Regions from separate parts of the Streptosporangium sp. NPDC023825 genome, predicted to be linked through region 1. Evidence: riboswitches for the same ligand, from Rfam matches in the RefSeq annotation. Region 1 holds a riboswitch; each other region holds the start of a gene.
The links. Region 1 has a riboswitch for cobalamin ahead of metE (5-methyltetrahydropteroyltriglutamate--homocysteine S-methyltransferase). Riboswitches for the same ligand answer to the same signal wherever they lie in the genome.

Region 1 (10,492 bases):
CGGATGTCGGCCGGGACGACCCTCGTGCCGGGGTTGTCGGCGAGCAGCGCGCGGGCGTGGACGAGCACCACGGGATCGTTGTCGACGTAGACCACCCGTGAGTTCGGCGCCGCGCGCTGGGCCACCTGATGAACGTTCTCCTGCGTCGGCAACCCGGCGCCGATGTCGAGGAACTGGCGGACGCCCGCGTCGACGAGGACGCGCACGGCCTGGCCCAGGAAAGCGCGGTTGGCCCTGGCGTTCTCACGCGCGTTCGGCACGGACCGGAGCACCACCTCGGCGGCCTCGCGATCCGCGGCGAAGTGGTCCTTGCCGCCCAGCAAGTAGTCGTATATGCGCGCCGCGCTCGGCACGCTCAAGTCCACGCCCGTTATGTCCATGGGCGAAAGGTTAGTGAATCAAGCTCCTTCGCCGACGATTTTCACGCAAGGGCCGGACATTGCCCCTCGGCCGCCCGGGTGAGGTCTGCGCGCTCGCCGGGAGTCAACCCGGATCACCGCGATCGACCTGGATCACCGCGGTCGCCCCGGATCACCGCGGTCGCCCCGGATCACCGCGGTCGCCCCGGAGAAGACCGATCGGCGGGCCGGCCTGGCAGGCCACGAGACCGGCCTTTGTCTCCGAGGCTCGATCATGTGGCTGAGGCTCCTCACCCCAACCTCATGATCGAGCCTCTGAACAGGCTCTAGACCGCTTCCTCGCGGACACGCAGGGCGGCCTCGACCATGTTCCTGAGGCTGGCCTCCGTCTCCGGATAGCCGCGGGTCTTCAGGCCGCAGTCGGGGTTGACCCAGAGCAGGGCCGGATCCACCGAGGCCGCGGCCGTACGCAGGGCGGCCTCGATCTCCCCGACCGAGGGCACCCTGGGCGAGTGGATGTCCCACACGCCGGGCCCGATGCCGCGCGCGTAGCCGAAGGCGCGCAGGTCGTCCAGGAGTTCCATCCGGGAGCGGGCCGCCTCGACGCTGGTCACGTCGGCGTCCAGGTCGCCGATCGCGCCGATGATCTCCCCGAACTCCGAATAGCACATGTGGGTGTGGATCTGCGTGCTGTCGGCCACCCCGCTGGTGGCCAGCCGGAACGCGGCGACCGCCCACTCCAGGTAGACCTCGCGGTCGGCCCGCCGCAGCGGCAGCAGCTCGCGCAGCGCGGGCTCGTCGACCTGGATGATCCTGATGCCCGCCGCCTCGAGATCGCGGGTCTCGTCGCGCAGCGCCAGCGCCACCTGCCTGGCGGTCTCGCCCAGCGGCTGGTCGTCGCGGACGAACGACCAGGCCAGCATGGTCACCGGGCCGGTGAGCATGCCCTTGACCGGCTTCTTCGTCCGCGACTGCGCGTAGGAGGCCCAGCGCACCGTCATCGGCTCGGGACGGGAGACGTCGCCGAACAGGATCGGCGGGCGGACGTAGCGGCTGCCGTACGACTGCACCCAGCCGTGCTCGGTGGCGGCGTAGCCCTCCAGCATCTCGGCGAAGTACTGGACCATGTCGTTGCGTTCTGGCTCGCCGTGCACCAGCACGTCCAGGCCGATGTCCTCCTGCAGCGCGATGACGCGGTCGATCTCGGCCTCCATCCTGCGCTCGTACCCGGCCCTGTCGATGTCGCCCGAGCGCATGGCGGCGCGGGCCTGGCGCACCTCGCCGGTCTGCGGGAAGGAGCCGATGGTGGTGGTGGCCAGCGGCGGCAGGCCCAGGTCGGCGTTCTGCACGGCGAGCCGCTCGGCGTGCGGGGCGCGCGGGCTGCCCTCGCCCAGGGCGTCCAGCCTGGCTCGCACCCGGGGGTTGAGGAACCGCTCGACGTCCCTCTCCCCCGTGACGACCTCCTCGCCGTTCAGCGCCCGGCCGATCCGTACGACCTCGTCGACCTTCTGCCGGGCGAAGGCCAGCCGCTCGCGCAGCCGCGGGTCCAGCGAGGTCTCGGCGTCCAGGTCGAGCGGGACGTGCAGCAGCGAGCAGGAGGTGCTCACCACCAGCCGGTCGCTCAGGCCGAGCAGCGCGGCGCAGGTCGCCAGCGCCTTCGCGATGTCGGTACGCCAGACGTTGCGGCCGTCGACGACCCCGGCGACAAGGGTCTTGCCGGGCAGCCCACCGGCTGCGGCCAGCGCCTCCAGGTTGCCGGGCGCCGAGACGAAGTCCAGGCCGACGGCCTCGACCCGGCTGCGGGCCAGAATCTCCAGCGCGGGCCCGATCTCACCGAAGTAGGTGGCCACCAGCAGCCGGGGGCGGCTGCTGAGCTCCCCCAGCCGCGCGTAGGCCCGGCGCAGCGCGGCCAGTTCCTCGTCCGTACGGTCGGCGGCCAGCACCGGCTCGTCCAGCTGCACCTCGGCCACCCCCGCCGCGGCCATCCGTTCCAGCAGCTCGGCGTAGGTCTCCAGCAGGCCGTCCAGCAGCCGCAGCGGCGCGAAGCCGGGCTCGGTGGATTTGGCCAGCAGCAGGAACGACAGCGGCCCGACCAGCACCGGCCGGGTCTCGACACCCAGCCGCCGCGCCTCGGCGTACTCGGCCAGCGGCTTGCTCCAGTCGAGCCGGAACCGGGTCTCGGGGCCCATTTCCGGAACCAGGTAGTGGTAGTTGGTGTCGAACCACTTGGTCATCTCCAGCGGCGCGACCCCCTCGGCACCGCGGGCCATCGCGAAGTACGGATCGGCCGCCCCGGAAAACCGCTCGGGTACCGCTCCCATCATGACGGTGGTGTCCAGCACGTGGTCATACAGCGAGAAGGTGTTGGACGGCACCGCATCCAGCCCCGCCTCCAACAGCTCCCGCCACACCCCCTGCCGCACCCCGGCGGCCCTCTCCTGCAAGCCGGCCGCGTCGATGCGCCCGGCCCAGTAATCCTCCGTCGCCCGCTTCACCTCGCGACGGCCCCCGATACGGGGATAACCCAAAACGGTCGTGGTGACCTTGCTCATGGCGTCCTTCCCTCGGCTCATGCCATGCCGACCCACGGCCACGCGGAAGGAACACCCAGGAAAGACCCATCCCAGGCCCTCCCACGAGGCCACGGATCACCGCACACCGGACGGCGCACGGGCGGCTGGCAGGTCTTCGGACTCGCGGGCATCACACTCAACTCCTACTGACCGTCGCTTCCCAGATGACACGCACCCAGTGCCGATGACGGCGTTCGTTCCCACTCACCGCTGCGGGGCAGCCCCGGAATCACACCGGGTTCCCTCTTACGACTCCCGACACCAACACGACACCGGGAGAACCAACCGCGCCACGAGCATATGCCAGACACGACCCCCTCCAGCAGACCAGCCACGCACCAAGGAACCCGGCCGACGGCAGACCAGCAGTGGAGGCAGCGCTCACTGGTTCACCGTCGCGCGACCTCAACACTCCATCGATCTCGCTGACGAGTGCCGTTCCTGCGCAGTCAGGTCTTTTCCATATTCCTGCCGATGGCACCTGCCTTTTCCCGAAACGGCGTGGGAACTCCGCAGAGAGAAAGGAGTCCTTTGGTACCTCCCGAACTGGTACCGCACGCCGCGCTTGTACGGGAGTGGTCCAAGCGCAAGATCGCCGAGTCGCCTCGGTGGTCACCGTCTACGATCCGCAGTGGACTCCGCCCGAACTGTCGAAGATACCTGTCGTGGTCTTTCGGTTCGAGGACGTCCGCCTCGTCGAGTGGTACGAGGACCAGGAGGGCCGTGACCGCGTGACCGCCTCCCCTGATGCTCCACCAGGGCAGGTCGGGCAGTTCGACTGGGAGGGCACCGACAAGTTCACACTGGACACCTTCATGCTGCGCCTGGTCTTTCACGCGCCGCGAGCAGCGGTGACTGTGTGCAGGAAGCAGAACGAGTTCCCGTCACGGCTTCCCTACGCTGAAGACCATCACGCCTATGTCCTGTGGCGTTGCTGACTGGCCTCGGCGTTTCCGACCTGCAACGGGCACGTCCTCGACATCTCCGCTCAAAGCACGTTAGCAGCTTGGATCGTGCTCTCCCAGTCGATTCAACCTGAACCTATGAGTATGGCCAGTCAACCTGAAACGACCGCGGACTGCGGTGAACTGCGACCCGAGCTGGCTCATCACTTACGCATACGTGAACTGCTTGTCACCACCAGAGTCGATCTTCCTCGCAAAGTATCTATGCCAGTAGGTGCCGCAACATACGCCCCGAGCACGACTCGGGGCGTATCCATTTTCAGGGCCAAGCGACCTCTGCGTTGACGTTGCGCGGAAGGGGAAACAGGGAGTACTCTCAAGTATTCATAGGATCATTCCATGAATTTTCTCATAAAATAATCACTATTGCCGAGCCGCATATTGACACCATCAAGTTCCTCGCCAACGGCAAATACCTGATCGCCGATCTGACCTACGCGGGCGACGGCTACGCCATGTTCATCGCCCGGGCGGACGTCGTCGGATAATACGAGAAATCCCTCATCTCATGACACATCGAAAGCTGACGAACGGACGAGCCCCATGGACTCGCCCGTTTCATCAATAGGTGATGATGCACTGACTGGAAGTGGGAAGAGGCGGCAAGGTAGTCGTCATAGGCATGCGGATCTCGAACCCGAAGTTCGCGTACTTGTTCGGCAGGATGGCGCCATTCCACGACGACGGTCTCCACACGTTCGTCGAGAACCTCTTCACGTTCCAGAACTGGTGAACGACCGCGCCCGCCGAGAAGGGGAAGTCGATGACCGCCTCCCAGGTGGTCGACGGTGTCGTGCCGGTGTTGGTCAGCTGCGCATCGACCTGCCACCTGTACTGCCCGCCGACGGTCCCCCAGTAGTTGGCTTGGAACGTCAGCGTGCAGGTGGTGGCGGCGTCGGCGGGTGTGACGACGGTGAACGCGCCGAACAAGGCGGCCACCAGCCACATGGTCAGGCGCCGTCGCCGACGGACGCGCCGTTCTGTCATGGGCCCCTCCTGTCTGGAAGTTCGCGCGATGAAAGACGCGCGCATAGGCGATGATCGAACGATACGATCGGCGTCGAATGCCGTCAACGGCACTGAAAGTTTCAGCTATTCAATGAGGTGATCTCAGCGGAATAGTTCCGACAGCTGGGATTTCCGAGGCGTGAATGGTGGAATTCCGGGCTTATCGGGAGAGGTAGTCGACGGCCGGAAATGGGTGTGGAGCCTCCAATAGAAGAGGTCTCACCACAAGAACCCTGCGCGGCCGGAAGGCTCCGCGTGATTCCCCATCGTGCCACGCTCGACGTCTCCCGTGAGCTCATTCGGCATCTCGCGCGACTGCTGCGGGCCGAACCCCGCCTGCGCGGAACCCCTAAAGGCAGCCGGGCATTGACACCGTGCTGGCACGCGGTACTCATACTCCGCTGGCTTCGAGGCGAGACCGACATCCCCAAACTCGGCCGCGACCACAAGACCTCCCGTGCCACCGCCTACCGTTACATCGACGAAGGAAACGAGATCCTCGCAGATCAGGTCCTTGATCTGCACGAAGCCCTCGAACGGGCCCAGGCTGAGGGTCACGCCTATCCGACCCTCGACGGCACCCTGCTGCCGATGGATCGGTGCGCCGAGCAGACCACCAGCGTCAAAGGCGAGCAGATCGACCGGTAGTACTCCGGCAAAGCCCACCACCACGCCGGCAACGTCCAAGCCCTATCCGCCCCGGACAGGTTGCCGCTGTGGGTCTCCGATGTCGAACCCGGCTCCATTCACGACCTGGCTGCGGCCCGTGTTCACGTGCTGGGCGCCCTATACGCCGCAGCCGCACGCGGACCCCCACTCTCGCCGACGGCGGCTATGAAGGCACCGGAATCGGCGTACTGACCCTTATCAAACAACCCGCGGACGGGTCTGTCCTCAGCCCCGACAATCGCGCCTACAACCGACTTCTACGCGGCCTGCGCTGCCTCGGTGAACGAGGATTCGCCCTGCTCAAAGGCCGCTGGCGCACACTCCAGAGCACCAACGCCAGCCCCAGCAAAATCGGCGACATCACCCGCGCCGCCCTCGTCCTCACCCATTTCGAGCACAATCATCCAGCCGAAATTCACTGAGATCATCTCAATACCCGCAATAAATACTCGGCAGTTAACGGAAAAATTACTGAACGCTTTTCATCCTGAGTAGCGGCCCTCTTCGATGAGCTGCAGGACGAGGATGGCCTGCACGATCGGGGTGGTGCGGTGCGGACAGCAGCGCAGCTGGGCCAGAGCCTTCCAGGTCTTCAAGGTGGCAACGGCCCGTTCGCCGCGGGCGCGGATGCGGGCGTGAGCGCGGTTGACCGATCGCTGGTAACGCGACAGCGGCGGTCGGAGCCGGTGGCGCTTGAACGGCGTGCGGATCGTGCCGCCTGCGCCCTGGTACCCCTTGTCGGCGAAGGTCTTCACCTTCGCGGTGGTCAGGACGTCGATCAGGCCAGTAGTGCGTGCCGCGGTCAGATCGTGGGTCGCGCCCGGCAGGGCGGGCGAGGCCCACACCAGCCGGCCCGCCGGGTCGGCCAAGACCTGGACGTTTATACCGTGGCGTTTATGTTTTCCGGAGTAGTAGGGCCGCTCGTCGGCCAGCCGATCGATCGGGATCAGGGTGCCGTCGAGGATGGCGTAGGCCAGCCGGTAGGTGCGTAAGACGGCGGCGGTGACGTCATCGGCGAGCGTGGCAAGCAGATCAACCGCCTCGCGGACGTAGCACCAGGCGGTGCTGGTGCCGATGGAGAACCCCGCGGCCAGACGCGCGTAAGTGTCGCCATTGCGCAGGTGGGCCAGCACCAGCAGGGCTTGCCGGGCCGCATCCAGGCGCCGCCACCGGCAGCGCCGTTCGGCCCGCCAGATGCGAATCAGCTCGGCCAGGCGGATCAGGGTGTGATTGGACAGCGGTATCGCGGCAGGGTAGGACAGCAACGAGGTTCTCCCGTAGAGGCATCGGATCTTGGTCGACTGCTGTCTTACCGAGAGCCTCTTCTCATGCCAACCCGTCCCCGTGCGTGCCCGCGATGAGCTGCGCGATCGTCCAGGCTGTCCTCGTCCTCCAAACGATCGAAGATGGCCGTTACTGACCCGCGATCATGCTGTGACCAGCAGACTGGGGTTTCGGCGACGAAAGTCGCCCAGCACTACGCCAGGCTGCGGGACATGACCGCCAACAAGGTTCCGGATAACGCGGTGCTCGCCGTTCAGCACGACATGGACGCGACCGGTGTCGCTGGACGACTCGGCTTCGACACCCCAGAGTGGGACGACCTCGGCTACCTGCGCGTCGAGTACAAGGGTCAATACTCCAGCCTTGGGCTGCGTGATGACGAAGAGCATGAGCCGGTTGTCACCCTCGTTCTGATTGCTGATCTGGCCCAGGAAGTGATCGCCGAGCAGGACGGGAAGATCTGGCCGACCTGTCCAGCGCACTTTTTCGGGTTGCATCCGAAGCAGGCGGGCGGGGCGGCGCTTTGGATATGCAAGGGCGGAGGCGGTCACGCGGTGGCTGCGATCGGAGAACTGGAGTGACGGGGCCTGACACCAGGACCAGCGACGTTCACTGAGCCACTTCGTCCCGCGTGCCGGGCGTCCCGAGCACAGTCACATGGGGACAGCTCAGACTGAGCGGGTCGCCGGTGGCCGACCTAGCAGTGCTCCTCGCCAGGCCCCCGATGAGCTGCGGCGTCAGGATGAAAAAGGCTCCTTCAACTAAGTCTGTCCCTAGACTGAACCCTATACGTTGAAACAAAATAACTGTCATGCCAGTCAGGTAGGAGCCGTAATCATCGAGGTAAGGGTATGACTCGTCGCAAAAAACATGCTGCGGATGTGACCACATGGATGCTGGTAATATTCACCATCATTGTCGGGTTACCAGTTAACGTAGTTAGCGACTACCTACCTTCGTCGGTTACCGATTTCCGTGCGGCGTGGATAGCCGGGCTAATAGCGATTACCGGGTTAGTCGCAGGCTTGACTTGGCTGGCTCCCCGGCTAGCTGAAAGGCGTGTGCGGGGGACTTTGTTCCAGGTACAGCCTATGGCAGAAGGATGGGTACCTCGCGGTGAGCTAGATACTGTGGTGAGGGCCTTAACAGGTACGAGTAGCAGAACAGTGGGGGTGACAACCGCACTGTGGGGCGCCGGCGGGTTTGGGAAGACGTCGCTAGCGACAGCGGTCTGTCACGACCGCCGAGTGCGTCGGTATTTTTCTGGCGGCATCGTTTGGGCCACAATCGGTCAAGATCGGGCTAGCGCCGAAAGCGCAGAGCTGATCCGTAGTATCTGCGAGACGTTATCAGGATTAGCTCCACAGATGACAAATATAGAACAGTTGTCGCATCATCTCGCCGACTTGATGACCGAACGGGGACGGATGCTACTAGTCGTCGATGACGTATGGACTAGTGCACAGTTGGAGCCGTTCTTAAAGGTGGCACAACGATCACAACTGCTGGTTACAACCCGTCGGCCCCGAGCATTGCCGAGCGATGTGGCTAAGGTCGAAGTGGATGCAATGATACCTGCGGTGGCGGCGCGTCTGCTGAAGCGAGGGCTACTAGGTGTCCATGCCGACCTGCAACGACAATTGTTGAAAATGACGGGAGGATGGCCGTTGTTGTTGGCACTGGTAAATGCCCGACTAGTAGAGGACGTTAGTCGGGGTGCAGAGGTGAACGCGGCCGCCAAGCAGGCTGTTAATCGGCTGCGTCAGGAAGGGCCAGCAGCACTAGACATTACTGACAGCGGCCAGCGAGAGACCGCCGTCAAAGCGACGATTGACTACAGCTTGGAGGCATTGGCTACGGATAAACGAGGGCGATTCCTAGAGCTGGGAATTTTCGCGGAGGATACAGATGTCCCGCTTGACATGGTGACGATGTTATGGCGCGAAAGAGCAAAATTTACCTTTGAGCAATCCCAGGCCCTATGTGAAGAACTTGCCGGACTATCATTGATGTCGATGCGGTGGATAGATGGCCAACGTCAAGTGGTGTCATTGCATGACGTTGTGCGCTCATTTGCTCGATCTGATTACAGTACAGGCGTACGACGTCAAGTCGAGGCGGATCGATCACTAATTAAGCAAGCACGCTATCTAGTTTCATACATTGGCGAAAATGGCGACAACTCGGCTTGGTGGCAGCTACCGAAAGAGCATTTCCTGTGGGATCATCTTGTTTACCATCTAGTGGGAGGAGAGCATCAATCGGAGGCAGATCGCCTCGTAACAGATATTCGTTGGATCATGGCCCGACTCGACCTATCAGGACCGTTGGCCGTGGAGGCAGATCTGGCTTGGTCAAGCGCCTCACAAGTAGCAGAGATTCGCCGTTTGATCGCTCGCATCGGACACTTATTAGGAGAAACCGAATCGAAAGAGCTGAGCAAATGGAATCGCCTTGCATATCTTAGCATTCTGCCATGCTTGCGGAACCAGATTGAGCTTATCTATGGGCGCGATAACCCCCTACTTCTATCAATTCCGGAAAGCCATGATTTGGCTCTAACTTATACCCTGGCCACCCATATTGGTTTAGTAAGTGCGGTAGCTATTTCTTCGGACGGTACATGGCTGGCCAGCGCTTCCCACGATGGCACTGTGCGAATTTGGAACACCGACGGCAGTCAGCGACATATCTTGTCAGGCCACACCGATTGGGTAAGCGCGGTAGCGATCGCCCCAGACGGCACCTGGCTGGCCAGCGCCTCCGACGATGGCACCATCCGAATTTGGAACATCGACGGCAGCGAACGCGCCGTCCTATCCGGCCACACCAAATCAGTAAAAACTGTAGCGATCGCCCCAGACGGTACCTGGCTGGCCAGCGCCTCACGCGACCGCACCATCCGAATTTGGAACATCGACGGTAGCCAACGCGCCGTCCTATCCGGCCACACCGGTTCAGTAAGAACTGTAGCGATCGCCCCAGACGGTACCTGGCTGGCCAGCGCCTCACACGATGGCACTGTGCGAATTTGGAACACCGACGGCAGTCAGCGACGTGTCTTGTCGGGCCACACCGATTGGGTAATTGCGGTTGTGATCGCCCCAGACGGCACCTGGCTGGCCAGCGCCTCCGACGATGGCACCATCCGAATTTGGGACACCGCCGGCAGCCAACGCACCGTCCTATCCGGCCATACCAGTTCAGTGTGGGCGGTGGCGATCGCCCCAGACGGTACCTGGCTGGCCAGCGCCTCCACCGACGAAACGGCCCGAATCTGGAATGCTGACGGTAGCCAACGCGCTGTCTTATCCGGCCACACCCAATCAGTGTGGGCGGTGGTGATCGCCCCAGACGGCACCTGGCTGGCCAGCGCCTCCGACGATGGCACCATCCGAATTTGGGACACCGACGGCAGCCAACGCGCCGTCCTATCCAGCCACACCGGTCCAGTGTGGGCGGTGGCGACCGCCCCAGACGGTACGTGGCTGGCCAGCGCCACCGACAATGGCACTGTGCGAGTTTGGGACACCGACGGCAGTCAGCGACGTATTTTGTCGGGCCACACCGATTGGGTAAGCGCGGTGGCGATTGCCCCAGACGGCACGTGGCTGGCCAGCGCCTCCCGCGATGG
Region 2 (10,492 bases), on a different contig from region 1:
TGGAGGTTCTCGTGAATAAATACGTGATCTGTGGTGGTGCGTCGGGCGAGAAGTCGGGCGAGAAAGAGGTCTCCGGTATCCGGGGGCGAGAGTCGGAATTCGCGCCGCCGGACCGTTTCGACATCGTGGAACGGTCCAACTTCGAGGAGGGAATGTTGATCGGTGATGGTGGGGGATGGCACGCGGGGCGTCGCAGCCCCTGCTCACGTCCTGTTCGGGCGATCCGGATCGGTCCGGCGGCGATGCCGTCGGCGATCAGGATCTGGAAGAGATCCGTCGTGGACGAATAGCGATTAATTCGCGGTGAATTTCACTCGCCGGATACGTTGGCACGCCCGTCATGTAAGCGACCTAACCATTGATGACGGGAGGGGCGCAAGACCTCGGACGCAGGTGGAGTGGCAGATTCCGGCCACAGTTACTCACGCGCGGCGATTGGGGTGGGGAGATGCCCGGTGACTCATAGTTGTTTTGTGGCTTATGGGTTTTTCTTGCGAACGTGGATTAAGTCCGGCATTCGAGGCCGCCGCCGCGACGGGAGATCTTATTGAAGCGTCCGCCCCTGCACCCGGCCTGGAGAGGACGGGATCCACCGGGCCGGTGGGGACACCACCCCTCGTCACCCTTTCGCCTGCTCCTGACCGCCGCGTCGTGACCGCTGCCGCCGGACATGCGAAAGGCCGGATCCGTGATCTCCGGATCCGGCCTTCGAGCCGGTGAAACTGGGTGGACGATACAGGGATTGAACCTGTGACCTCTTCCGTGTCAGGGAAGCGCTCTCCCGCTGAGCTAATCGTCCTCGGGTGAACCAGAGCGGAAGACGGGATTCGAACCCGCGACCCTCACCTTGGCAAGGTGATGCTCTACCACTGAGCCACTTCCGCGTTTCGGCTTCGGGTTTCCCCTCCGCGCTCGCACCACTTTACCGGATCCCTGGGGGTCCGATGGTCGTGCGTTGAGGTGGAGACGGGATTTGAACCCGTGTAGACGGCTTTGCAGGCCGTTGCCTCGCCTCTCGGCCACTCCACCGGCCGGGCCCCTGAGGACCCGCCGGAGCGGAAGACGGGATTCGAACCCGCGACCCTCACCTTGGCAAGGTGATGCTCTACCACTGAGCCACTTCCGCGTGACCCCCGGAAACGTTCCGGGGCACGTGAAAACTCTAGCGCCTCCGCAGGGCGGATGTGCGCAACCAGGCGGGCTGCCGGAGATCCTCACCTGGTGACCGGCTGGACGTCGGAGGCCCGGACGAACATGATCCGGTGCCCGAACTGGATCTGCCGGTAGCGGATCTTCCCGGTGACGACGCGGTGCTCGGACGGGTCGAAGGCGGCCGCCCTGAGGTAGGAGGCCCGCGTCTTCCCGCCGGAGCTGTACACCTGCCCGGCGGGTATCGAGTACTGCAGCGGGGTGAGGGTCTGTACGGGAACGCCCCCCGGATAGGCGGGCGCCTTCGGGTAGGCCCTGCCGTACACCCTGACCGGGGAACGGCCCGGTCTGGGCGTGACCAGGGGGCCGGACGCGCGCACGGAGGCGGGGGCGCCGGCCGGATCGTGGAACCAGGCCTTCTGGCCGAGATACCAGATCGCGGTCCAGTCGCCCCTGCGCTCGGCGAGCGCGTACCGCTGGCCGGTGGAGGCGCGGGCGGCGTGATCGTAGACGCTGTACGTGGAGCCGCCGGTGGGGTGCTTGCCGATGTCCTTGACCAGTGGCGCGGTGGCGGAGGGGCGCGTGCGCAGCCAGACCGAGGCGGCGCCCAGGCCGCGGCACCCCCCGGGGCAGCCGGTGAATCCCGGGCTGTTGGTGCCGTAGTCGGGCCTGATCAGCACCGAGCGCGCGTCGTCACCGCCCGAGGCGCGTAGCGGCCTGCCGAGCAGCTCGAAGTAGTGGGCCCAGTCCCAGTAGGGGCCGGGGTCGTCGTGCATGCCGCCCACGGTCTCCGGGGTGGTGCCCGGCACGTTGTCGTGCCCCAGGATGTGCGCCCGGTCGAGGGGGACGTCGTACTTGGCGGCGAGGTGGCGGACCAGCCTGGCCGACGCCCGGTACATCGCCTCGGTGTACCAGGCGCCGCCCCTGGCCAGGTAGCCCTCGTGCTCCAGGCCGATGGAACGGGAGTTGACGTACCAGTTTCCCGCGTGCCAGCCGATGTCCCTGGCCCGCAGGTGCTGAGCGATGTGGCCGTCGGCGGAGCGGATGGTGAAGTGCCAGCTCAGGTAGGCGGGGTTCTTGGCCAGGCGGGTCATCGCGTCGTAGCTCGTCTCCCCGTCGTGGATCACGATGTAGTCGATCCTCCGGGGGCCGGCGGAGCGGTCGTGGTTGCCGTACCTGCCGCCGGGGAGCCGCTTGTAGGCGGCCGGGAGCCACTCGCAGGAGACGCTCTTCGGGCAGTCGGGTCCCGGCGTGGGAGCGGGGGCGGGCCGCTTGGCGAGCATCATGGCGATCTTCGCGGTGGGAGTGGGGGCGGGCGCCGGGGTGGGCGCGGGGGCGGACCCCGTGGCTGGTTGGGTGGCGGGCTTCTTGGTGGCGGTTGCCGCGGGTTTCGTGGCGGGTTGGGTGGCGGGCTTCTTGGTGGCGGTTGCCGCGGGTTTCGTGGCGGGTCCGGTGGTGGGCTTCTTGGTGGCGGGTGCCGGGGTGGGCGCGGGGGCGGGGGCGCGGCGCCGGGCCACCGGGGCGGGGGGTGGCCCTGAGAGGGAGGCGGGTCGTGCCGGGAGGAGCGCCGCTCGCGCCTCGGAGGGGCGGGAGGGTCTCGACGAGCCGGACGGCCCGGAGGGTTCCGCCGGCCCGGATCGTGTGGAGGGTGTGGACAGGCCCGGCGTGGCGGGGAGCGTCACCCGCTCGCCGTCGCCGGTCACCCGCGCGGCACCGGCCCGGATCGTCGCGTAGACCTCGTCGGCGAAGGACAGCGCCGCCTCCCCGGCCGCCGCGCCCCTCTTCGGGGTGCCGGGGTAGCGGGCCACGGCGTCGTACCAGCTCGCCGGATCGTCGCCGGAGCCCTCGCCGCCGGTGCGGCGCCGGTAGTCGGCGAGCAGCGCGGCACCGCCCATGATGTTGGCGGAGGCGTCCTCGCGCAGCCGGGCGGGGGACAGGCCGGTCAGCTCCGAGGCCCGCCGCAGGGTGTCCTCCGGCGGGTCCGCCGCCATGGGGGGAAGGGCGATCACGCGCGGCCGGGTCTCGTCGCCGCGGGGGTCCTCCCCGGCGCCGTGGGGGTGCCCGGGTTCGGCCCGGCCGTCGATCAGGTGCATCGGGCCGTACCCGGCGGAGACGCTGGGCAGCCCGCCGTGGCCCTCCCAGCGGGACTCCAGGTAGGAGACCGCGAGCAGCACGCTCTCCGGCACCCCGTACCTTCGTGCCGCCTCGGTGAAGGCGGCCTGCCTGCCGGACCGTGCCCCCGCTTCCGTCGCCGCGGCGGGGGCCGGGTGCGTCTGGAGCCGGGCGGGCCGGCTCCCGGGGCGTGCCGCCTCCGCCGGGACGACCGAGACCAGGGCGACCGAGGCCAGGACGGTGAGAGTGGCGACGACGGTGGTCCCCGGCAGGCGGCGCATAGCGGTTCCTCCCCCTCTGGTAGCTACCTAGAGTTATCAGAGATTACCGACTGTCGCGCATTGCGGCGGGGTTGAGATGTTGAAGAGATTCTCTGCCCGAAATCGGGCAGGAAACTTGGTGTGTTCTCTCCCGGATGCGTATGGTCCTGCTCTGTGTCCACGGCACGGAATCCGCACGAGGATCTGATCACCCACCTGACCCGGACGAGCGCGCTCGGTCCGGGCGAGGCGGCGCGGGTCGTCGCGGACGTGCTGGCCTATTTCTCCGAGCCCGTCGACGAGTTCGTCCGGCGGCGCCACGCGGAGCTCAAGGCCAGGGGGCTGGTCAACGAGAAGATCTTCCCCAGGGTCGCCGCCGAGCTGGCGGTACGCCGTGTCGCGGCACCCGAACTCTCCCTGCGACAGCTTCGCCGGATCGTCTACGGGTAACAGACGACGGCACCTCGATCGTTTATGGACAAGGAGCGGTTACATGTGCGGAATCGTGGCCTACGTAGGGCCCAAGGACGCGGCACCCATCCTGCTGGAGGGCCTGCAGCGTCTTGAGTACCGGGGCTACGACTCGGCCGGGGTGGTGGTCTCCAACAAGGGTCTCAAGATGCGCAAGGTCAAGGGCCGGGTGGCGGACCTGGCCGCTGTCGTGCCCGCGCGGTTCAAGGGCGGCCTGGGCATCGGCCACACCCGCTGGGCCACCCACGGCGCGCCCAGCGACGTCAACGCCCACCCGCACCTGTCCACCGACGAGCGCATCGGCGTCGTGCACAACGGCATCATCGAGAACGCCGACGAACTGCGCGCCAAGCTGGAGGCCGACGGGGCGATCTTCCTGTCGGAGACCGACACCGAGGTGCTGTCGCACCTGATCGCCCGCACGGTCAAGGAGGCCGACTCGCTGGAGGAGGCCGTGCGGACCGCGCTCAAGCGGGTCGTCGGCACGTACGGGATCGCGGTGATCGACTCCGAGCGCCCGGGCGAGGTGGTCGTGGCGCGCAACGGCAGCCCCATCGTGCTGGGCATCGGCGAGAAGGAGATGTTCGCCGCGTCCGACGTCGCCGCGCTGGTCCGCTACACCCGCCAGGTGGTGCACCTGGAGGACGGCGAGATCGCCGTGCTGCGGGCCGACGGGTTCAACACCTTCGCCAGCGACGCGCGGGAGACGGCCAAGGAGACGCTGACCGTCGACTGGGAGGCCGGGCACTACGACACCGGCGGCTACGAGCACTACCTGCTCAAGGAGATCTCCGAGCAGCCCGACACGGTGGCCAGGACGCTGCGCGGGCGGCTGGACGACCGCTTCCACATCGCCCACCTGGGCGGTCTCAACATGGACGCGCGGGAGACCCGCTCGTTCCGCCGGGTGAAGATCATCGGCTGCGGTTCCGCGTACTACTCGGGCCAGATCGGCGCGCAGCTCATCGAGGAGCTGGCGCGCATCCCGGCCGACGCGGAGCCGGCCAGCGAGTTCCGCTACCGCAGCCCGGTGGTGGAGGCCGACACCCTCTACGTGGCGATCAGCCAGTCGGGGGAGACCTACGACACCCTCGCCGCCGTGCAGGAGCTCAAGCGCAAGGGCGGCAGGGTGCTCGGCATCGTCAACACCGTGGGCAGCGCGATCGCCCGCGAGTGCGACGGCGGGGTCTACCTGCACGCGGGTCCCGAGGTCTCGGTGGCGAGCACCAAGGCGTTCACCTCGACCGCCGTGGCCTTCGCGCTGCTCGCGCTGCACCTGGGCCGGGTGCGTGACCTGTCTCCCGCCGACGGCCGCAGGATCTGCGACGGCCTGCGGAGGCTGCCGGACCAGATCAAGGAGATCCTGGCGCTGGAGCCGCAGATCAAGGAGCTGGCGGGCAGGTACGCCGAGTCGCCGAGCATGATGTTCGTGGGCCGGGTCAGGGGTTACCCGGTGGCCCGCGAGGGCGCGCAGAAGCTCAAGGAGATCTCGTACGTGCACGCCGAGGCGTACCCGGCCAGCGAGCTCAAGCACGGGCCGCTGGCGCTGATCGGCCCGGACATGCCGACGGTGGCGATCGTCCCCGACGACGAGCTGCTGGACAAGAACCTCACCACGCTGGGCGAGATCCGCGCCCGGGGCGGCCGGGTGCTCATGGTGGGCCATCGCACGGCCGACCCCAAGCTGGCCGACGACTGCGTCGTGGTGCCCAAGAACGAGACCGAGCTGGACCCGATCCTGCTGTCGATCCCGCTCCAGCTCTTCGCCTACCACGCCGCTGTGGCGCTGGGCCGGGACGTCGACAAGCCGAGGAACCTGGCCAAGAGCGTCACGGTGGAGTGAAACCACGGCCCCTTCCGTCCCCGCCTCCGCGCCCCCGTCCCCGGCCTGCCGGGGGCGGGGGCGTTCCCCGGAGCCCTCGCGAGACGATCGTCTCCGGTACCCGGATTCACAGCGTCTTTTCCGGTGGCCCGTGTCCGAATGTGGATCACCGGAAGTTCCGGCATACCCCACTTCATCACAGAAAGTGAGGGGAAAGTAACCTATGGTATAGGGGGTTCTTGGGGGAAGGGGCGCTTATGCGCCGTAGGGGGTTTTTCGCACTGGCGGCGGGAGCCGCGGTCGCCGCGGGGTGCGGGGCGGACGGCGGCGCCGACCCGGGGGTGAGGCGCCTGTTCCTTCTCGAGCCGACCGCCGACGGCCACGGCTGGGACGGGATCGCGGGCAGGCTGGCGACCGTTCTGGTCCAGTCGGGACTGGCGCGTACCGCGATGGCCGTCGAGCGGGCGGGGGCCCTGGGCTCCGCGCCGCGCGACGCGTTCGGCGCCTTCCGCGGACCCTTCGCGCGCGAGGGCAGGCTGCTCGTCACCGCGATGCCGATGGTGGCCGCCGCGGAGATCGCCAACACCGCGGCCGTGGTGAGCGCCGCCACCCCCGTCGCCCGCCTGGTCGGCGACTGGGCGGTCCTGGTGGTCCCCTCCGGCTCCCGCCTGCGTACCTTCGAGGACTTCGTCGCGCGGCTGCGGCACGACCCGGCGGGGCTGACGGTCGGAGGCCGGTCGGAGGGCGGCTCCGACCACGTGCTCTACGGCATGATCGGCAAGTGCCTGGGGGTGGACACCCGGCTGCTGGAGTACGCCGGATTCCTCGCCCCCGAGGACGCCGCCGAGGCGCTCCACGTCGGCCGGGTGGCGGCCCTGCTGGGGTCGGCGCGCGCCCTGCGGCCCGAGATCGCCGCGGGCCGCCTGCGGCCCCTGGTGGTCTCCTCCGGCGGCCGGATCGACGGGATCGACGCGCCGACGCTCCTGGAGGTCGACGTCCGCCTGGAGTACAGCGACTGGTGCGGCCTGCTGGGCCCCAAGGGCATGAGCCCGGGGGACCGGGACGCCGCTATCGCCCTGTGTGACAGGATCGACGCCGCGCCGCGCTGGCGTGCCCTGTGCGCGTCCCGTGGCTGGAGCCGGGTCTACCTCAGCGGCGACGAGTTCCGCCAGTGGCTCTCCACCGAGACGGGCCGCACTCGCGGCGTGCTTCACGAGCTCGGACTGTTGAAGTCCTCCGACACAACCTGTTGGGGTAGTTGCGTCCGACGCCCCTAGATGTAGGATCCTGCTCGTTGCTGGTTCGCCCCGCGAGGGGCGAGGCAAGAGGGAACCCGGTGAGATTCCGGGACTGCCCCGCAGCGGTGAACGGGAACGAAAGCCGTCATTGAGCACTGGGTGAACCATGCCTGGGAAGCGACGGCCGGTAGGCATGTGCGATGCGCCCGTGAGTCCGAAGACCTGCCGGTGACGTGAACGTCCAGGGCCTCGTGGGAGGGTCCGCGGAACGAGGCGATCCGGCGTGCCCGGGATCGCTCGCGGACGCGTGCCCATCCGGCGAAGCCGTACGGGGAAGTCCGATCGAGCGAGGGGCACTACGTGACACAGGCATTGGCGGAGACCGCGGCGGGTACCACGGCGGGGAACGCGTCGGACGACCGCAGGCTCGCCATCGACGAGGCGGCCGCCCGGGTGATCACCGATCCCGGGAACTCCAGGGTCGCCGCCGCGATGCTGGCCGAGCTGATCGCCGACGAGGCCGCCGAGCACGGCGTCCGCGACTTCTCCGAGTCCATCGCCGCGACCCACGAGGCGGGGCTGATCCAGGACGGGCTCGCGGAGTTCGTGGCCGCCCACGCCGGGGTGCTGGACGCGCTGGCCGACCCTGGGGCCGACGCCAGGTTCGAGTACTTCGGGCTGCGTACCGTCTACGACCGCTACCTGCTGCGCCACCCGAGGACCCGCAAGGTCCTGGAGCGCCCGCAGCACTTCTTCCTGCGGGTGGCCTGCGGCCTGTCCGAGACCGTCGAGGAGGCCGCCGAGCTGTACGCGCTCATGGCCACCCTGTCCTACCTGCCCAGCTCGCCCACGCTGTTCAACTCCGGCTCCCGCAGGCCCCAGCTCTCCTCGTGCTTCCTGCTCGACTCGCCCCGCGACGAGCTGGAGTCCATCTACGAGCGCTACGGGCAGGTCGCGCGGCTGTCGAAGTACGCGGGGGGCATCGGCATCGCCTGGACCAGGGTCCGCTCGCGGGGCTCGCTGATCCGCGGCACCAACGGCCACTCCAACGGCATCGTGCCCTGGCTGCGCACGCTCGACTCCAGCGTGGCCGCGGTCAACCAGGGCGGCCGGCGCAAGGGCGCGGCCTGCGTCTACCTGGAGCCCTGGCACGCCGACGTCGAGGAGTTCCTGGAACTGCGCGACAACACCGGTGAGGAGGCCCGCCGCACGCACAACCTGAACCTGGCCAACTGGATCCCCGACGAGTTCATGCGCCGGGTCGAGGCCGACGGCGTCTGGTCGCTGTTCGACCCCAAGGAGGTCCCGCACCTCACCGACCTGTACGGCGACGCGTTCGACGACGCCTACCGGGCCGCCGAGGCCGAGGGCCGCTTCACCCGGCAGATCCCCGCCCGCACCCTGTACGGGCGGATGATGCGCACGCTCGCCCAGACCGGCAACGGCTGGATGACCTTCAAGGACGCGGCCAACCGGACCTCCAACCAGACGGCCAGGCCGGAAAACGTCATCCACCTGTCGAACCTCTGCACCGAGATCCTCGAGGTCACCGGCGACGCGGAGACCGCCGTCTGCAACCTCGGCTCGATCAACCTCGCCGCCCACCTGACCGAGGGTTCCTCCGAGGACGGGATCGACTGGGCCCGGCTGCGCGCGACCGTCCGTACCGCCGTGCGGTTCCTCGACCGCACCATCGACCTGGGCTTCTACCCGACCCCCGAGGCGGAGGCGGCCAACCGGAAGTGGCGCCCGATCGGGCTCGGCGTGATGGGCCTGGCCGACGTGCTGTTCGCGCTGCGGCTGCCGTTCGACTCGCCGCGAGCCCTGGAGCTGTCCACCAGGATCTCCGAGGAGATCGCGCTCGCCGCCTACCGGACCTCCTCCGACCTGGCCGTGGAGCGGGGCCGCCACCCCTCGTACGAGGAGACCAGGGCCGCCGCCGGGGTGCTGCACCCCGACCACTACGGGGCGGCGGGATCCGCGGAGTGGGCCGAGCTCAGGGAGCGGATCGCCGGGACCGGCCTGCGCAACTCGCTGATGATCGCGATCGCGCCGACGGCCACGATCGCCTCCATCGCGGGCTGCTACGAGTGCATCGAGCCGCAGGTATCCAACGTCTTCAAGCGCGAGACCCTCTCGGGGGAGTTCCTCCAGGTCAACCGCTATCTCGTCCGCGACCTGCAGGCCCGCGGCCTGTGGACCCCGCTGATCCGTGACGCGATCAAGCGCGCCGACGGCTCCGTCCAGGACATCCCGGAGATCCCCGCCGACCTGAAGGCGCTCTACCGGACCGCCTGGGAGCTGCCGCAGAAGGCGCTGATCGACCTGGCCGCCGCGCGCACCCCGTACATCGACCAGTCGCAGTCGCTGAACCTCTTCATGGCCACGCCGACCATCGGCAAGCTCTCCTCGATGTACGCCTACGCGTGGAAGTCGGGCCTCAAGACCACCTACTACCTGCGCTCGCGCCCGGCCACCCGGATCGCGCAGGCCACCGTGGCGGCGCCGGTCGCGCAGGCCGTCCTCGACCCCGAGGCGATCGCCTGTTCCCTGGAGAACCCCGAGTACTGCGACGCCTGCCAGTAGCCGTCCCGGTTCCCCGAAGCTTTGAGAAAGGCGTTTTCCCGATGTTGCTCGACCCCGGCATGGATCTCACCCTGCGGCCGATGCGCTACCCCGAGTTCTACGAGCGCTACCGGGCCGCGATCCGCAACACCTGGACCGTCGAGGAGGTGGACCTCACCTCCGACCTGGCCGACCTGGCGAGGATGACGCCCGAGGAGCGCCACCTGATCAACCGCCTCGTGGCGTTCTTCGCCACCGGCGACTCGATCGTGGCCAACAACCTCGTCCTCAACCTCTACCAGCACCTCAACGCCCCCGAGGCGCGCCTGTATCTCAGCAGGCAGCTGTTCGAGGAGGCGGTGCACGTCCAGTTCTACCTGACCCTGCTGGACACCTACCTGCCCGATCCGGACGAGCGGGTCAAGGCCTTCGCCGCGGTCGAGCACATCCCCTCGATCCGGGACAAGGCGGAGTTCTGCTTCCGCTGGATCGACTCGCTCGGCGGGCTGACCCGGCTGGAGACGCGGGAGGACCGGCGGGCGTTCCTGCTCAACCTGATCTGCTTCGCGGCGTGCATCGAGGGGCTGTTCTTCTACGGGGCCTTCGCCTACGTCTACTGGTTCCGCTCCAGGGGCCTGCTCAGCGGCCTGGCCACCGGGACGAACTGGGTGTTCCGCGACGAGTCCATGCACATGGAGTTCGCCTTCGGCGTCGTGGAGACCGTACGGGCCGAGGAGCCGGACCTGTTCGACGACAAGCTCGCCGAGCAGGTCACCCGGATGATCGAGGAGGCGGTGGCGGCCGAGCTGGCCTTCGCTGCCGACCTGTGCGGCGACGGCCTGCTCGGGATGAGCGTGGACCAGATGCGGCGATAT
Region 3 (10,492 bases), on a different contig from region 1:
GCGTACGGGCGCTGGGCGCGGGTCCGGGTCGGCGCGGACGGCATCCCGGACACCGCAGACGTACACGCGGCTATCGCGAGCGGCCGGGTTCTGATCCGCGTACTACTGGACGACGAGGCCGTCACCCCATGACCGCAACGCACCGCAGGCGCCGTGGCACCGGGCACGAGCTGCGTGAAGTGGTGGTCCGGGTGGCCGCCGACCTGCTGGCGCAGCTCGGCGACGCCGACGCGCTCACCATGCGGGCCGTCGCCGCCGCCGCAGGCGTCACCGCACCCTCGGTGTACCGGCACTTCCCGGACAAGGAGACGTTGCTGCGTGTTGTCATCGCCGAGCGGTTCGCCGAGTTCACCGAACAGCTCGAAAGCGCCGCCGTGTCCGCCGCCGACGACCCCGTCGCGCGGCTCGAGGCGATCGCCAAGGCGTACGTCCGGAGCGGTCTGGAGCAGCCGGGGCACTACCGGGTGCTGTTCAGCGCCATGAACGCCGGCCCGGCCGGGCTGGGGCTCGAACCCGGCGCTGCGCATCCCGGCGCGGCCTCCTACAAAGTACTGGTCGACGCGGTCAGCGCGTGCCTGTCGCCCGCCCGCCGCGATGCGGCGTTCGTGCTGGCCACCGAGCTGTGGGCTTCCCTGCACGGCGCCATCGACCTGCGCATCACCAAACCCGACATGCCATGGCCCGAGCCCGATGCGCTGATCGAGACGGCATTGACCGCCGTGCGAGCCGCGTCGCCGCCGGGGCCACTACCCACGGAGTCGCCATGAACCTGCTCGTCTTCGTCACGCTGGCCGTCACCGGTTTCATCGCCTGTTCCGAGTTCGGCTCCTATGCCTTCGTCCATCCTGTGCTGCGCCACCTGCCCGGCACCGAACGCATCACCGTCGAGAAGGGCCTGCTCAAGACGTTCGGGCGGGTCATGCCGATTGGGATGACACTGTGCGTGGTGCTCGCGGTGGCCGTCGCGATCGAGGGCAGCGGGCCCGGGTGGCTCGCCTGGTCCGCGGTGGTCGCGTTCGCCGTCGCGGTGGGGTTCACCGTCGCCGTCAACGTCCCGATCAACATCGCCACCGGACGCTGGGACCCGGCGAACCCGCCCGCCGGATGGGAACGGACCCGTCACCGCTGGGAGTTCTTCCAGGGCGTGCGCTCCTGGCTGCTGCTGATCGGTTTCGTCCTGGTCTGCGCGGCAGGCACCGCCTGATCAGCGCGCCGCGGCAGCCACGAGCGCGCGTGCGGGTCTGCCTGAAGACGCCCCACCAAGTTCCAGCGCGCCGTACCGGCCCCGCCAGCACCACAGCCCGTTGTCCCGACCTGCGGCAATTCAAGGCAGGTGCTCGCCTCTACCACGTCAAACATGAATACGGAGGCAACCATGGGCTTCTCTCGAATCACCGGCATCGCCGCCCTAGGCTTCGCCATCACGATCGTCCTCGCCAACGCGATCATGGTGCCTGCCGGCCTGCCGCTCACCGGTGCCGAGATCGGCGAGGTCACCGCGTTCTTCGGCACCGAGGGCGATATCGTGGCCATCGCGTCCGCGCTCACTCCCGCCGCCTGGCTCCTGGCCACCTTGTTCGGCGCGGGCGCGGTCTCCGCGCTGCGGCGCTTCGAACGCGGCCGGGACGAGGCGTGGTCACTGCTCGGATTCACCGGCCTGGCACTGCAGAACGCCACCTTCGCCGCGGTCATCGCGACCCGCCTCGCGCTCACGTCGACGACCGCGCGCGACAGCGCCACGACCGCAGGGCTGTGGGTCCTGCACGACGCGCTGTTCACCCTCAACGGCACCTTCCTGGCACTGGCCCTCCTCGGCCTGTCCGTCGCCGGACTGCGCGCCGCTCTCATCCGGCCCTGGCACGGCGCCCTGGGGCTGGCATCGGCCGCGCTGCTGTTCGGCTCGGCCACCCTCACCCCCCTGGTCATCGACCACGCCGGCCCCCTCGGTCTCCTTGGCCTCGTCGGCTGGCTGATGTGGGTCGCCTGGATCGTCGCGTACGGCATCACCCTGATCCGCCTGAACCCGGCCTCGTTGTCGCACGAGGTGGGCTGACCAGTCGACGAGGGCCCCTCCACGACAGAGTCGGCGTCCTCCTCCCGAACGTGCCCCCAGCCCCAAGGTGAGCCGATCTGCGCAGGTCACGGGACTTCCGAGAAAGTTGGTTCTCGGAAGCGGAGACGGCCACGACTTCCGAGAACACGCACAGCTGAGAGGCGAAAACCCAGCCCGGCACTTCCGAAAACAGGATCGCGCCGCTGGTTGGCGGCTGGGAACACGTTCGGGAGGAGGACGCCATGTCACAGAGAGTGCTACCGTCAAAATCCGGTCCGATCCTCCCCAGAGGCCGGATGCCGGGGATGCCGGAAGCGTCGCCCTCTGACCTAAATGCGTTGGCGTCGCGGTCCTCGAGCAGGCTAGCGTTGGCTTCCGTCATGCGCAGGAGACCACGCCCCGTCTGCGCCTGTGAGTCGTTGAATGGGAGATCCGGGATGCCCGCTCAGCTCGTCGCACTCTGCTTCGACGCGAACGACCCCCTCCGTCTCGCGCGCTTCTGGGCAGGGGTCCTGGGCTGGGAGACGGCCGACGACCCCCACGACGGCATCACGCTCCTGCCGAACGATGACACCGGGTTCCGGATCCGATGTCTCGCGACCCAGGAGAAGAAGACCGGCCCGAACCGGATGCACTTCGATCTGACGAGCACGTCCCTGGAGGACCAGCGGCAGACGGTGGCCAGGGCACTCGAACTCGGCGCGCGCCACATCGACGTCGGGCAACGCCCGGAGGAGGACCACGTCGTGCTCGCCGACCCCGAGGGCAACGAGTTCTGCGTCGTCGGGCCGGACAACAAGTTCCTCGCCGACTGCGGATTCGTCGGGGCGCTCGCGTGCGACGGTTCGCAGGAGGTCGGATACTTCTGGAGCGAGGCGCTGGGCTGGCCGCTGGTCTGGGACCAGGACCAGGAGACCGCGATCCGCTCGCCGCACGGCGGCCCGAAGATCACCTGGGGTGGCCCGCCGGTGGCGCCGAAGACCGGGAAGAACAGACTGCACTTCGACCTCGCTCCGCCCGCGCACGGCGATCGGCAGGCGGAGGTCGACCGTCTCGTCTCCCTCGGAGCGACGCGAATCGACATCGGCCGGCACGAGGCCGGCCAGGTGGCGATGGCCGACCCCGACGGCAACGAGTTCTGTGTGCGCACCCCCCGGTAGCGCGACCGGCCCCGGGGACGGCGCGCCCGCCCTCCACGCCGGTCGCGGGCACGCGGTCCGGCCGGCCGGACCCCCCTCCCTCCCGGACGGCCCGGGCGGCCGTTTCGCCGCCGGTGGTCATCGCAGGGTGAGCGGGGTCTCGGATTCGACGCGGGTCGGCTTCTCCAGGTTGCGGATGCAGTAGAGGCCGGTGATGCGGACGTCCTCGACACGGACCGCCCTGACGCCGTCGAACGCGCCGTCCAGGCGAAAAACGAGTGCCGGGTTGCCGTTGACCACGGTGAGGTCACCGGTGGGCACGGCCCCGGCCTTGCCGAGACCACCGGCGATCACGCGGATCACCCTCCCGGCACCGGCGATCGGCCGCAGCACGGCCTGCTTGACGACGCCGCCGTCGGCGATGAGGACGACCCCGGGGGCGAGCACGTCAAGGAGGCCCTGCAGGTCCCCGGTCTCGACCGCGCGCCGGAACGACTCCAGAACCGCCCGGGCCTGGCCCGGGGAGACCACCTCGCGAGGGCGGCGGGCATCGACGTGCCGGCGGGCGCGGTGCGCGATCTGGCGGACGGCCGCGGGACTCTTGCCGACGGCGGCCGCGATCTCGTCGTAGCCGACGCCGAAGGCCTCGCGCAGCACGAAGACGGCGCGCTCGGTCGGCGACAGCGTCTCCAGGACGAGCATGAGCGCCATCGACACGCTCTCGGCGAGCTCGACGTCCTGGACCACGTCCGGCGCGGTGAGCAGCGGCTCGGGCAGCCAGGATCCGACCTACGCCTCCTTGCGGCGCCTCATGGTGCGCAGCCGGTTGAGCGCCTGCCGGGTCGTGATCCGCACCAGGTAGGCGCGGCGGGGTGCTCGCCCGCGATCCGGCTGAGGACCGTGTCGGCGGCGTGCGGGCCCAGCTGGACCGCTGCCTGGCAGCTCATCCGGAACTGCAGGTCCGACGGTGCCGCCGAGTCCCCGGCCGCGACGATGCGCGCGTCGCCCACGCTGGTCAACGTCTCGTCCGTGCGCAGCCGGGGCCGTCGAGCAGGATCCCGGTCGCCGTCGCCGGCCCGGAGGGCTACCCGTGAGTGCCCTCAGGAACGCTGTCCGCGGACATGCCCCCTTCTCCCGGAGCGCTCGTCAGGTAGACGTGCTGGTGGCCGTTGCCGGCGTCGACGTTGATCTGGTCGAGTTGCGTCGCCGCGACGGACCACGTCGCGACGGCCGCGGACCGCTGGCGGGCCGCCAGCTCAAGGAAGGGCTGCCGCAGGTCCGCGGGAAGCTCCCGGCCGGCCGCGTACGTGTCGACCGCGACCGCCATGGCGTCCACCGCGCCACGGAATCCCGCACGAGCCACGTTGGTCGCGGTCGTTCCCGAGGGAGTCTCCGCGTGCCGCTCGACGGCCTGCCGCAGAACCTTCCGCCACCCGTCGACCTCCGCCGGTTCCGCCGACCGCGCGCCGGGCGCTCCATCACGGGGAAGCACCTCGGTGAGCTTGGACAGCACCCCGTTCAGCTCTCCGGCGGTCACCCGCGCCGTGGAGGTCAGCTCACCGATCTGCTGGACGTCCCGCTTCTTCTCCGCCTCCCGCATGTCGGCGATGGCGACCTGGGAGGCGTCGGGGCTACCGAGGAGATAGCCCACCGGCCCGGCTATCGCGACGGCGGCGACAACGGCCACGACGATCTGACGCGCCCGGTTGGACGGGCGAACGTCCGGCCGGGACGGCACACGGGGTGGCCTGACCGTTTTCGAGGACATCCAGCGGCTCCTGTCACCTGGCTACCCGGCCGACGCTACCGCTTTCAATGATCTACGTCCATGGTCCCGCCGAACCCCGGAGGAACCTTGTTCCTCGAAGGTGGGCTTCAGTCCGTCTTACTTTTAATGATTTTGAAATGACCTGACGTCTTTACAATGTAGATTCATAAAGGGGCATCGACCTCGCCGGACGACCCAGACGAACCGCCCCCCTGCGCCCGCCGCCTCTCGCTGCGCTACCCGCCTCGTCGAGCAACTTGCCGGCCGCCGCGGGATCGGGGCCGCCGCCGGTCACCTCGGGGTCGTGCCAGCCGGTGTCGGGCGAGACCGGCCCGTAGGCGGGGGTGCCCGCGCCGGCGAGGATCGTGTCGGCCATCGCCTGCCGGTCCAGGGCCAGGCCGAACTCCTGCGCCGCCCCTGACGACGTGTTCCGGTGACGCCGGTTCCCGCTGACGATTCGTCGGCCCCTGCGAGAGGACCCCTGCATGACGACGGGCAGACGCTCGCTGTTTCCCGCCGGGGTACGCACCGCGGCCCGGCGGGAAAGGACCGTCAGGTGTCGACGGCGGCCGGGACGCACTCGACGACGGTGTGCCGCGCCGTGAGGTCGCGCACGGCGGCGACCCGCAGCCCGGCGGCCGCGGCCAGCGCCCGGTAGTCGTCGGCGGTCCGTTCCCGGCCACCGGCCAGGACCAGCATCCGCAGGTTCATCTCCGCGAACATGGCCGGATCGCCCCCCGAGACGATCGGCGACTCGAGGATCAGCACCCGGCCGCGCCGGCCCGCCGCGCCGGCGCAGCGGCGCAGGATGGCGGTCGCCTCGTCGTCGGCCCAGTCGTGCAGCACGCGGTTGAGCACGTACACGTCGGCGCCGCCGGGCAGCTCGTCGAAGAAACTCCGCCCGATCGTCTCGCACCGGTCCGCCAGCCCGCGTCCGGCCAGGTACCGCTGCGCGCGTGACGCGGTGTCCGGCAGGTCGATCAGCACACCGCGCAGGCCCTCGTGGCGCGACAGCAGCTCGGCCAGCAGCGCCCCGGTACCGCCGCCGACGTCGGCCACCCGGGTCAGCGCCGACCAGTCGTAGCCCTCCGCCAGCTCGCCGTACCCGGTGCCGGCCGCCATCGTCGCGTCGAAGGAGGCGCTCAGCTCGGGGTTCGCGTCGAGATAGCGCCAGAACGGTGCGCCGAACACCGCCGCCCAGGCAGGCCGGCCGGTGCGTACCGTGTCCGCCAGGCCGGTGAAGGCCAGGTCCATCCGGCCGCCGAACCCGTCCAGGTCCAGCCACCGCCACATCGCGGACGGGTGGTCCCGGCGCAGCAGGGCGGCCGTCCCGTTCGCCGCGAACGTGCCCGGCCGGGGCTCGGCGAACACCTCGCGGCAGACCAGATGGCGCAGCAGCCGGCCCAGCGCGTCCGGGTCCGCGCCGGCCCGGGCGGCCAGGTCCTCGATGTCCGAACCGTCCTCGTCCACCAGATCGGGCAGCCGCAGGGTCACGGCCACCCGGAGTGCCATCGGGGTCACCAGATCCATCAGCGGCGTCAGGGCCCGCCACGCGGCGAGCCCGTCCAGCGCGGCGCCGGTCGTCGCGGTCGCCTCGTCGTTGCTCGTCATACGCACCTCCTGTCCCCATGGTGCGCGCCGAGGCCGGCCACGGCTTGGACGAATCGGCACCCGTCCTTCCCCGCCGCGCGCCTTCGAGACTGATGTACCCCGGCTTTCGTGGAGTCGCTGGTCTGCCCCGATGTGTTCCCCACACCGACGGGCGGGGATTCCCGTTCGTGCCCCCACATGGACTCCCGCCCCGGCGGCGTCCGTCACCGAGGGGGACGGCCCTGCGAACGGCTCTTCGTGAAGACGTGGAGGGCGAGGATGTCAGGGATCGGCGCGAGGCCGGGGCCTCCGGCCCGGATCCAGGCGGCGATGTCCTCGACGGCGTCGGGCTGGTTCAGCAGGCCGAGCCACACCGCCCGCCCGCCCGCGGCGCGTCCGGCGGGTGAGGGCCGCACGACGACCACGTTGGCCTGCTCGCACACGTCCAGGCAGTCGCTGACGCGGACCTGTGCGATCTCCGACAGGCGGCGGAGCTGCTCGTCGTGGTCGAGGGCGGGAACCTTGCGGGTGCTGCCGCAGCAGCAGTCCCGGCAGACGGTGAGCCTGCTCATGCGCGTGTGAATCCCTTCCCGAGGCGGTCCAGGGGGTCGGGTCCCAGCCCGAACCGCATGACGACCGCCGTCCTCTCCTGGGGAGATCCGCCCCGTTTCCTGAGGGGCGACAGCGTGAGTCTCCTGGCTCTCGGGTCGAGGCTCGTCCCGGCCTTCCCACCCGCGTGCGGGCAGTGGCTTCGTCGGGGGTCGCTCGCCGATCACAGTGGCGGGACCGCGCCGGATTCACACCGGCTTCCTCGTTCCGCCGTCGCCTTCGCCGACCATGGTCGCACAACCACCACCGACGGCAGGACCCGGCCCTGCCCTCCCCTTACCTGCCCTGCACAACGTGGCGGCGCGGACCGATCGCGGACCGCGGCTGGGCCACCCGTGTCGCGCACACCGCGACACCCCGGACGGATCAGGGGTCGCGACGATCCCGGCGACCGGAGAAGATACGGCTCCCTACCTGGCGTGATCGCGAAATGTACGTGATCATTGGACCCACCATGCAGCGCCGTGCTCTCGTCCGTACCATCGCCGCGGGATCGGGTGCCGTCGCCTTCTCCGCCTCCCGGCGCCGTCACGGACGCCGCGCGGACGCCGTCCGTGACGGCCGGGCACCCCCCCGACCCGCCCCGCCCACCGGGCACCGCCACAGTCGACCCCGCCCCCGCCACACCGACCCGCTCCCGCTCCCGTCCGAGGAAAGAGGACACACCCCCCATGGCCCTTGCCGGTGTCTTCCTGCCCATCGCCCTCGCGATCATCATGTTCGGCCTCGGCCTGAGCCTGACGATCGCCGACTTCCGCCGCGTCGTCGCCTATCCCAAGGCCACCCTGGTCGCGCTCGTCTGCCAGGTTCTGGTGCTGCCCGCGATCTGCTTCGGCCTGGTGCTCGCCTTCGGGCTGCCGCCCGCGCTCGCCGTGGGCATGATGCTCCTGGCCGCCTCCCCCGGCGGGACCACGGCCAATCTCTACAGCCACCTGTTCGGCGGCGACGTCGCGCTCAACGTGACCCTCACCGCGATCAACTCCGTGCTGGCCGTCGTCACGCTGCCGCTGGTCACCAACCTGTCGCTGAGCTACTTCGCCGCCGACTCGGCCGCGCTGGGCCTGCAGTTCGACAAGACCGTCCAGGTGGTCGCGATCGTGCTCGTCCCCGTCGCGATCGGCATGGCGGTCCGGGCGGGGCTGCCGCGCTTCGCCGATCGGATGAACGCGCCCGTGAAGATCGCCTCCGCCGTCATCCTGGTCCTGGTCATCCTCGGCGCCCTGCTGCAGGAGCTGGACAACCTCGGCGGCTACATCCGCTCGGTCGGCGCGATCACGCTGGTGTTCAGCGTGATCAGCCTGGCCATCGGTTACTGGGTGCCGCGCCTGGCCGGGATCGAGCGTGGCCAGGCCGTCGCCTCCTGCATGGAGATCGGCATCCACAACGCCACGCTGTCCATCGCGGTCGCGCTCACGCTGCTGAACAACAACCAGATGGCCGTCCCCGCCGCCACCTACGGCGTGCTGATGTTCTTCACCGCCGCCGCGGCCGGGTTCCTCCTCAGGTCCCGTGCGGCGAAGCTCGCCCCCGACGCGGCCCGGTGAAAGGAGTGCGAGGTTCCGCTTCCCGGACTCCCGGGTGAACGCGGGAGGTCGCGGGCGCCTGCTCGCGACCTCCCGCGCCGGTCGGTAAGGTCGCCGGTATGGGCGGGGTACGGGTGGTGCTGCTCGGGGGGACGTCGAACGTCGGGAAGTCGACCGTCGCCCGGGCGGTGGCCGGCAGGCTCGGATTCGAGTGCCTGTCGACGGACAGCCTCGCCCGGCACCCGGGGCGGCCCTGGCGAACGCCGGAGCGTGAGGTGCCGGCGCACGTCGCCGAGGGGTACGCCATCACGCTGATCCCCGTCGACGTGCCGACCCAGGACAACGTGCTGGGCGCGTTCACCCGGATGGGCGAGCTCGCCGTGGACGCGGTCATCGTCATCATCGAGATCCACCTGCTCGACGCGGGCACCGTGACCCTGCCCCCCGGGGTCCACGTCGTCATCGTCGTCGACTCCGACGCCGGCGACCGTTACAGCGTCGTCGACACCGACCAGGCCGACGGTGCCCGGCGGGCCGTCCACCACCTGCTCGACCTGGGACACCGGACCGTCTGGCACGTGACGGGGCCGCGGACCTCCTACGCCGGCCAGCGCCGCACCCAGGCCTGGCGCACCACGCTCGAGGAGGCCGGACGGCCGGTGCCGGCGCCCCTGCACGGCGACTGGTCGGCCGAATCCGGCTACGCCGCCGGTCTCGCGCTCGCCGACGAGCCCGGCTGCACGGCGGTGTTCGTCTCCAACGACCAGATGGCCCTCGGACTGCTGCGCGCCCTGCACGAACGCGGCCGGGTGGTCCCGGACGAGATCAGCGTGGTCGGCTTCGACGACATCCCCGAAGCGGCCTTCTTCATCCCGCCCCTGACGACCGTCCACCAGGACTTCGCGGAGGTGGGCAGGAGATGCGTGCAGCGGGTCCTGGTCCAGATTCGCGAGAACCAGACCTCCCCGCCGGGCACCGACCTCGTCCCGACCCGCCTGGTGGTGCGCAACAGCACGGCCGCCCCCGGAAGGTGACCCGGCCCGGCCGCCCTCGCACGGAGCGCGAGAGAGGGACGCCCGGCGGTCCCGGAGGCGGCTCCGGGACCGCCGGGCGCCCGCACCGCCCGGCTAGCCGCCGAGCGTGACGTGCAGGATCCTCTCGTTGCTGTTGTTAGGCGTGCTGTCCTTGTCACCGGTGTTGGAGGTGGTCAGCCACAGGCCGCCGCCCGGGGCCGGCTCCACGGTGCGCAGCCGGCCGTAGGTGCCGTTGAAGTACTCCTGCACGCTGGGCAGGCCGGTGCCGCTGATCGGCGAGCGATACATCCGGGTACCGCGCAGGCAGGCCACGTAGATCACGTCACGCACGATGGCGATGCCCGAGCAGGAGCCGGCGGCGGTGGGGTAGGTGCGCTTGGGGGCGACGAACCCGGCGGTGCCGCAGGAGCCGCTGGTGCCCTCGCACGCCGGCCAGCCGTAGTTGCCGCCCCTGGTGATGAGGTTGGTCTCGTCCATGACGCTGTTGCCGAACTCCTGCTCCCACAGCCGGCCCTGGGAGTCGAACGCCAGCCCCTGCGGGTTGCGGTGCCCGTAGCTCCACACGGGGTTGCCGAACGGGTTGTCCGACGGCACGCTGCCGTCCGCGTTGACCCGCAGGACCTTGCCGCTCAGGTTGGACCTGTCCTGGGCGTAGTCACCGTTCTGCGCGTCGCCGGTGGCGACGTACAGCTTGCCGTCCGGGCCGAACCGCAGGCGGCCGCCGTCGTGATATTTGTTGCGCAGGATCCCGCTGAGCAGGACCTGGGCGGTGGCGG

Region 2: it holds a riboswitch for cobalamin, as region 1 does, so the genes downstream of both, AB0G15_RS23550 (ribonucleoside-diphosphate reductase subunit alpha) here and metE (5-methyltetrahydropteroyltriglutamate--homocysteine S-methyltransferase) in region 1, are expected to answer to the same signal.
Region 3: it holds a riboswitch for cobalamin, as region 1 does, so the genes downstream of both, AB0G15_RS16640 ((2Fe-2S) ferredoxin domain-containing protein) here and metE (5-methyltetrahydropteroyltriglutamate--homocysteine S-methyltransferase) in region 1, are expected to answer to the same signal.

What each region holds. Positions count from the first base shown of each region.
Region 1 is NZ_JBFAAE010000060.1:20,312-30,803, forward strand. Features, by position in the region: gene AB0G15_RS34905 (SAM-dependent methyltransferase) at 1-380, opposite strand, end outside; gene metE (5-methyltetrahydropteroyltriglutamate--homocysteine S-methyltransferase) at 686-2,911, opposite strand; cobalamin riboswitch at 3,021-3,213, opposite strand; gene AB0G15_RS34915 (hypothetical protein) at 3,541-3,870, shown strand; gene AB0G15_RS34920 (cellulose binding domain-containing protein) at 4,459-4,884, opposite strand; partial or broken gene AB0G15_RS34925 (transposase family protein) at 5,161-5,996, shown strand; gene AB0G15_RS34930 (transposase family protein) at 6,057-6,839, opposite strand; gene AB0G15_RS34935 (hypothetical protein) at 7,071-7,439, shown strand; partial or broken gene AB0G15_RS34940 (NB-ARC domain-containing protein) at 7,950-8,369, shown strand; partial or broken gene AB0G15_RS34945 (hypothetical protein) at 8,439-10,492, shown strand, end outside.
Region 2 is NZ_JBFAAE010000027.1:83,900-94,391, reverse strand. Features, by position in the region: gene AB0G15_RS23595 (hypothetical protein) at 12-290, shown strand; tRNA gene AB0G15_RS23590 (tRNA-Val) at 728-799, opposite strand; tRNA gene AB0G15_RS23585 (tRNA-Gly) at 813-884, opposite strand; tRNA gene AB0G15_RS23580 (tRNA-Cys) at 959-1,029, opposite strand; tRNA gene AB0G15_RS23575 (tRNA-Gly) at 1,055-1,126, opposite strand; gene AB0G15_RS23570 (N-acetylmuramoyl-L-alanine amidase) at 1,215-3,542, opposite strand; gene AB0G15_RS23565 (hypothetical protein) at 3,696-3,971, shown strand; gene glmS (glutamine--fructose-6-phosphate transaminase (isomerizing)) at 4,015-5,835, shown strand; gene AB0G15_RS23555 (tripartite tricarboxylate transporter substrate-binding protein) at 6,072-7,091, shown strand; cobalamin riboswitch at 7,096-7,297, shown strand; gene AB0G15_RS23550 (ribonucleoside-diphosphate reductase subunit alpha) at 7,413-9,638, shown strand; gene AB0G15_RS23545 (ribonucleotide-diphosphate reductase subunit beta) at 9,680-10,492, shown strand, end outside.
Region 3 is NZ_JBFAAE010000016.1:5,274-15,765, forward strand. Features, by position in the region: gene AB0G15_RS16590 (nitroreductase/quinone reductase family protein) at 1-132, shown strand, start outside; gene AB0G15_RS16595 (TetR/AcrR family transcriptional regulator) at 129-767, shown strand; gene AB0G15_RS16600 (DUF1772 domain-containing protein) at 764-1,204, shown strand; gene AB0G15_RS16605 (hypothetical protein) at 1,376-2,053, shown strand; gene AB0G15_RS16610 (VOC family protein) at 2,491-3,213, shown strand; gene AB0G15_RS16615 (sigma factor-like helix-turn-helix DNA-binding protein) at 3,331-3,903, opposite strand; gene AB0G15_RS16620 (hypothetical protein) at 3,893-4,054, shown strand; gene AB0G15_RS16625 (hypothetical protein) at 4,277-4,960, opposite strand; gene AB0G15_RS16630 (ABC transporter substrate-binding protein) at 5,112-5,447, opposite strand; gene AB0G15_RS16635 (methyltransferase) at 5,513-6,571, opposite strand; gene AB0G15_RS16640 ((2Fe-2S) ferredoxin domain-containing protein) at 6,775-7,122, opposite strand; cobalamin riboswitch at 7,218-7,405, opposite strand; gene AB0G15_RS16645 (bile acid:sodium symporter family protein) at 7,831-8,703, shown strand; gene AB0G15_RS16650 (substrate-binding domain-containing protein) at 8,802-9,716, shown strand; gene AB0G15_RS16655 (PQQ-dependent sugar dehydrogenase) at 9,810-10,492, opposite strand, start outside.